2 regions of the Leeuwenhoekiella sp. H156 genome follow, and region 1 is predicted to be linked to the other one. Evidence: riboswitches for the same ligand, from Rfam matches in the RefSeq annotation. Region 1 holds a riboswitch; the other holds the start of a gene.
What was found. Region 1 has a riboswitch for S-adenosylmethionine ahead of ACSSS3_RS05030 (homocysteine S-methyltransferase family protein). Riboswitches for the same ligand answer to the same signal wherever they lie in the genome.

Region 1 (3,417 bases):
AGGATTTCCATATCACTGTGGTTAAAGCTTTCGGTATCATCTGAAATTAAGGAAAAGCAAATTTCCCGTTCGCCTGATGTCGTATGCCAGCCCCATAATTTTGGCTTATTCCAGTTTTCATAAAGAGCTGTAGCGTGACCTGGTAAATCGGTTGTGTTAAGCGCTCTCAAAAGAGGAATTTTTACTTTAAACAGTTGCTTTTCGTAATCGAGTAATTCATCGCTATCTACGATTTTTGGTTCTTTCGATTTAAGGAATGTAAAACTTACAGCAGTTTCGTTTTTAAAAAGCATAACAATCCTAAGCATCTTGAAATTAAACAAATACTTAAGATGCCTGTTAGCAACAATTCCAAGCTCTTCAACAGATTCTACTTTGCTGAGACTGCCTGATAACTTGGAAAATGCCTCGTAGGTAATGCGATACTTGGCTGAAGATAGATTCACAGGAATGTAAAGGTTTTAAGCCTGGGCTTCCATCAATTCGTTATCGATCTTAATACCGGAAACATCTGCAAGGGTATTCAGCATATTAACCAGATCGGCCTGAGCCATCAATTCCTGAATTTCAGACTCGTCAAAACCTGCATCGCTTAATGCCTTAAAATCTTCATCGTTGATCTGATTAGAGTGCAGAGCTGCCTTGGTCACCACTTTAATAGCAGTTCTAAAGCTTTCAGGAATCATGGGGCTATCCAGGTTTTCGGTCACTTTAAAGTTTGCCGTCTCATTAACCAGATTGCTCATGCTGTCTGCAAAAATCCCGTGAGCTTCGGCACAGTAGGAGCAATTGCGTTTTTTTGAAACGTTGTAAATAATGAGTTGCTTTAAAACGTTAGGCACGTTACCCTGCATTAGGGTAGCTTTTAATTTAGCCCAATTTCCGGCTAGTAAAATGGGATTAGAGCCCTGGCATTTAAACCAGTTTAGTACAAATGGGATTTGTAGCGTGCGTTTTGTGTCATCATAGATTTCTTTTACGGCATCAGAGGCATTCTCATAATCCACAATTGGAAATCTAGATTCCAGATAAGTAGCGTTTTGCATAGATAAATAGTTACGTTTCGTTATAAAAATGGGGACTACAAAATTAACTTAAATAATCAAACACACAACTCTGTAAATCAGATAGTTGATTTTTTAACAAGTATATTTATGCGTTTTTCGTCCGCATATATTGCCATTTGTCTAAAAAAGAGGCAGGTATTTTTTCAATTGTTTAAACATTAATCCCTTAAAATTTGGGTATTCTCCCGTTGTTTTTTAATCTTTGCAGTTCAGTTCATTATTTAATGCAGTTATCAAGAAAGGCAGAGGGATTAGACCCGATGAAGCCTTAGCAACCCTCCTCCCGGAGAAGGTGCTACATTCTACTCATATGTTGAGATAGATAACAAAAAACGAGTTTTACGAACTCCTCTTTTGCCTTCTTAATAACTTAATTTTGCGCTTTGTTTTGAGCAGATTTAACTGTGCTTAAAACCGAGAGGAGAGGCTACAAGCTTATACGAATTGATTATGAGTAAAGACAAATTATATCAGGCTTTAAAAGAGCGAATTTTGGTACTGGACGGCGCCATGGGGACCATGCTGCAGCGTTACAAGTTTACCGAGGAAGATTTCAGGGGAGAACGGTTTAAAGACTGGCCCAGCCCGGTACAGGGTAATAATGATATGTTGAGTATCACCCAACCCGAGGCGATTGCTAATGTACACGCCAGCTATTTTGCCGCAGGCGCAGACATCGTAGAGACCAATACCTTTAGCGGTACCACCATTGCAATGGCAGATTACGGAATGCAGGAGTTTGTGTATGAACTCAACTACGAGTCGGCTAAAATCGCCAGGAGAGTCGCGCAGGAGTTTACCGAAAAGCAACCCGACAAACCCCGTTTTGTTGCCGGTGCTATGGGACCTACCAATAAAACCGCGAGTATGTCACCAGATGTAAATGATCCCGGCTTTAGGGCAATTTCGTTTGACGAATTACGCATAGCCTACAAGCAACAGGCCGAGGCACTGCTAGACGGTGGCGTAGATATTCTTTTGGTTGAGACTATTTTTGATACGCTTAACGCGAAAGCGGCCCTTTTTGCTATCGAAGAGGTAAAAGACGAGCGCGGTATTGAGGTGCCTGTGATGGTAAGTGGCACGATTACCGATGCTTCCGGAAGAACACTTTCCGGTCAAACTGCGGAAGCTTTCCTGATTTCCATAGGCCATATGCCTTTGCTTTCAGTTGGCTTCAACTGTGCTTTGGGTGCAAACCAGCTTACTCCCTATCTCGAAGTGGTTTCATCCAAATCAGACTTTGCGATTTCGGCTTATCCCAACGCCGGTTTACCGAACGCTTTTGGAGAATATGACGAGACCGCAGAAGAAATGGCAGCGCAAATAAAAACCTACCTCGATAAACAGCTTATCAATATCGTAGGCGGCTGTTGCGGTACCACACCAGAACACATCAAGGCAATAGCAGATCTTGTAAAAGACTATAAACCCAGACCATTGCCCGCATTAGAACAAACGGCAGCTTTATAAAAACCAGTTATGAGTACTACTGTACAGGCAGCTAAGCATACTAAAAACTTCAAACCCCTTAAATTAAGCGGACTTGAGCCGCTGGTCATCACTCCCGAAAGCAATTTTGTGAATGTGGGTGAGCGAACCAATGTGGCAGGGTCACGCCGGTTTTTAAGACTTATTAATGAGGAGAAATTTGACGAGGCACTAGCCATTGCCCGCGATCAGGTAGAAGGCGGTGCGCAAATCATTGACGTCAATATGGACGATGGTCTTATTGACGGTAAAAAAGCAATGGTCAACTTCCTAAACCTGATTGCCGCCGAACCCGATATCGCCCGGGTGCCCATTATGATAGACAGTTCTAAATGGGAAATCATCGAGGCGGGTTTACAGGTCGTGCAGGGCAAATGTGTTGTGAATTCCATCAGTTTGAAGGAAGGCGAAGCCGAATTTATTAGCCACGCCAAAAAGATAAAGCGCTACGGTGCTGCCGTGGTCGTTATGGCTTTTGATGAGGTAGGCCAGGCAGACAATTACGAGCGCCGACTTGAAATCACCAAACGCAGTTATGATATACTCGTTAATCAGGTAAAGTTTCCGCCGGAAGACATCATTTTTGACCTGAATATCTTTCCGGTTGCTACCGGGATGGAGGAGCACCGTCGCAATGCTATTGACTTTATTGAAGCCACCCGCTGGGTGAAAGAAAATTTGCCTCACGTGCACGTGAGTGGTGGGGTGAGTAATGTTTCGTTTAGTTTCCGCGGAAATGATACCGTACGCGAAGCGATGCACTCGGTATTTCTCTACCATGCTATAAAGGCCGGGATGAATATCGGGATTGTAAATCCAACGATGCTTGAGGTCTATGACGACATCCCGAAAGATTTGC
Region 2 (3,417 bases), 1.6 Mb from region 1:
GGTTCTTTGGCATCAAGGCAAAAGAACAGGAATACAAATAGAAGTTAATGTGTTTGTACTCCCAAAACAGAAATCACCTGGTTTCAAGAAAACACCTTTTAAACGCAAAAAATCTAATGCTGAAACACTTCGTGATTTTAAAATCAGTAAAATTCCGGTTAAAAAAAAACCGAATTAAACACTTTGAGATTTCGCTTTGCGCATAGGATTAAACAGGATAAAAAGCAGCGTGTAGAGGAGCAACAGGAGTAGATACCAGGTGTTTGACATCAGGTCTAAATAATCGATATTTCCGTTTGAAAAACTCAGAATCATCAAAACCTGAGCTCCATAAGGCAACAATCCCTGCGTGATACAGGCAAAAATATCAAGTATAGAAGCTGTTTTTTTAGGGTCTAATGCGTACTCGTCGTTGATGCTTTTGGCAATAGGTCCGGCGATAATGATCGAGACCGTATTGTTTGCAATGGCCATATTGATGCTACTTACCAAAGTAGCAATGCCCAGCTCTGCCGTCTTTTTATTTTTAATCAGCTTTTTAATGTTTTCCAGAATAAAAGCAATCCCGCCGTTAAGCGAAACCAATGCCGCAAGACCTCCGGTAAGTAACGACAAAAGGAAGATTTCGGTCATATTGGTAAAGCCTTCATAGGCAATTTTGGTAGATTCCAACAGCGTAAAGTCCCCGTAGGCAATACCCAGAATGGCTGCTGCCAGGACACCTAGAAAAAGCGTGATAAACACATTAAGCCCTGCTATAGAAAGTACTATAACCAAAATATAAGGGCTTATTTTGAGTACGTCATATTCATAATTCACGGCAGTTTCGGCGGCAATGCTAAGATCCAGTCCCTGAAAAACCAAAATAGCAACCGTACCCAGTGCTGCGGGTATCGCGATTTTAATATTCTGTCGAAATTTAGCACTCATTTTAGTCCCCAGCGACTGGGTAGCCGCAATGGTCGTATCGGAAATCACCGATAAATTATCTCCAAACATACTTCCGCCCAGAAGTGCCCCGCATAGAATCGCCAGGTCTGCGCTGCTGTTGGCCGCAAAACCCACCACAATAGGAGCCAGGGCAACAATCGCCCCAACCGATGTCCCCGTAGAGACCGACAGGAAGCCCGCAATAACAAAAATCCCCACGTAGATATACTGTATCGCAATAGCATCGAGACCCAGATTGACAATGGCATCGACACTGCCGGTGGCGTTGGTGATCGCTGCAAAAGCACCGGCAAGCAGATAAATCAAACACATGGTGAGTATTTTATCATCCCCACAACCCTGTAAAAGGCTCGCTATTTTGGTGTTGATGGGTTGCCTGAATTGGATAAACGCGACTACAATACCCGCGATAACGGCAATGGGAGCAGGAAGTGCATAAAAATCATTTTGATAGATGCCCACACCCAGAAAAGTGCCCACAAAAACAAATAAAGGGAATAGTGCTGAAAATTTGGGAATAGGCTGCGCAGTCTGTGCCATAGCTGTTTTTTAGCTCAATACAGGAAATAGCAGGAATTACAAAGAGGTGTTAACAAGGTTTCCAGGTAATTGGCTTATCTATTTTAGCACCTTGCTCGTTAATGCAGGTTGCTATCTCCCTTATGAGATTCTGGATAATTTATTTAAGGCGGCAAAAGTACTTTAGGAAAGTCTATTAAAAGATCCTGAAAAGTTAATCTTTTGATAAGGTAAGCCCCGGCCCGTTTGCGCGCACAGGGGATGGGAGGGAAGTGGGCTTTTTATGGAGCAGGGCGTATAAAACCACAAAGCGTATAAACTACTGCGTGTTTACCGGACTTTGGAAACTAAAAATAAGATTAACCCTTATATTTACACCAAACGACATGAGATGATGACAGACGAAAACTTTATGCAGGAAGCGGTAAACGCGGCTTTAAAAGGAATGCAAAACAACGAGGGCGGACCCTTTGGCTGCGTGATTGTGAAGGACGGAAAAATCATAGGAAAGGGCAACAATAAAGTGACGTCAACCAATGATCCCACGGCGCACGCCGAAGTCACCGCCATACGCGATGCCTGTAAAAACCTCAATAGCTTTCAGCTTACCGGCTGTACGATTTATACCTCCTGCGAACCCTGCCCGATGTGCCTGGGCGCGATCTACTGGGCACGCCCCGATAAAGTGTATTACGGCAGTACCAAAACCGATGCGGCAAACATTGGCTTTGACGATGCCTTTATCTATAAGGAATTGGAGTTACCCTACAACGAGCGCAGTATCCCTTTTAAACAGTTGGCTCCCGAGATTGCCATCAAGCCTTTTGAGGAATGGACGGAAAAAGGGGATAGGGTGGAGTATTAATATTTATGTTGAAGAATAAGTGCTTTTCATTTTAAGCTCAACTATAAATTATTTTTCAATCAATTAAAAGCTGAGTAGAGGGGAGTTGCTCAAAAATTTAAAAGTATGGATGAATAGAGCTGGGGTTTGGTATTCAGTATTTTAAACATTTTAGTATCATATTGTTAAATAGGTCAGAGAAGCTGATCACTTCTTTTAAAAAATAAAATCATATTTTCGTTTTTAAAACTCTGTAAAGTTGGTAGTGAAAAAAAATAGATTAAAAGCTGTTGACTTTTTTTGTTCAGCTGGAGGTGTTACATGTGGTTTTAAACAAGCTGGAATCGAAGTTCTAGGTGGCATCGATATAGATAAAAACTGCAAAGAAACTTATGAAATTAACAATAGCGCAAAATTTCTAAACGCAGATGTTTCTAAATTAGATAAAAAGCAAATTGGGAAATTTTTCAAAATTAGAAGAAATCAAAGAAACCTAATATTTGTTGGCTGTAGCCCTTGTCAGTATTATTCTAATATCACTACTAATAAGTCGAAGTCTAAGAAAACGAGACTTCTTTTAGAAGATTTTCGAGAATTCGTAGAGTTTTACAGACCAGGTTATGTATTTATCGAAAATGTACCAGGATTTGATAAAAACCCAAAAAGCCCCATCGAGCGATTTAAATCCTTTCTAACTGATGAGGGATATGTTTTTGATGATGGCATATTGAATTCAAAATATTTTGGTGTACCTCAAAGTCGAAGAAGGTATGTTTTAATGGCTACCAGGATAAAAAAGAAAATATCCATTCCGAATGAAGATCGATCATATGTTAAAACTGTAAGAGAAGCAATTGGTAACTCTGAAAGGTTTCCAGTAGTAGATGCGGGAAATTTTGATACAACTGACTTTCAGCATACAACGGCTAGACTAAGTAAAGTGAATTTACAAAGGATTCGATTAACAAAACACGATGGAGGAGATCGTAGGGACTGGCCACAAGGTATAAAGCCGAAATGCTATAACACGCACAAGGGTCATTATGATGTTTATGGCAGAATGTTCTGGGACAAACCTGCCCCAACTATTACTACTAGATTCA

Region 2: another riboswitch for S-adenosylmethionine. It lies ahead of ACSSS3_RS16905 (Na+/H+ antiporter NhaC family protein); the one in region 1 lies ahead of ACSSS3_RS05030 (homocysteine S-methyltransferase family protein).

The regions. Positions count from the first base shown of each region.
Region 1 is NZ_CP197499.1:1,191,783-1,195,199, reverse strand. Features, by position in the region: gene ACSSS3_RS05040 (hypothetical protein) at 1-446, opposite strand, end outside; gene ACSSS3_RS05035 (carboxymuconolactone decarboxylase family protein) at 462-1,046, opposite strand; SAM riboswitch class I at 1,295-1,396, shown strand; gene ACSSS3_RS05030 (homocysteine S-methyltransferase family protein) at 1,518-2,540, shown strand; gene ACSSS3_RS05025 (vitamin B12 dependent-methionine synthase activation domain-containing protein) at 2,550-3,417, shown strand, end outside.
Region 2 is NZ_CP197499.1:3,981,489-3,984,905, reverse strand. Features, by position in the region: gene ACSSS3_RS16905 (Na+/H+ antiporter NhaC family protein) at 175-1,491, opposite strand; SAM-I-IV-variant riboswitch at 1,537-1,634, opposite strand; gene ACSSS3_RS16900 (nucleoside deaminase) at 1,862-2,335, shown strand; gene ACSSS3_RS16895 (DNA cytosine methyltransferase) at 2,580-3,417, shown strand, end outside.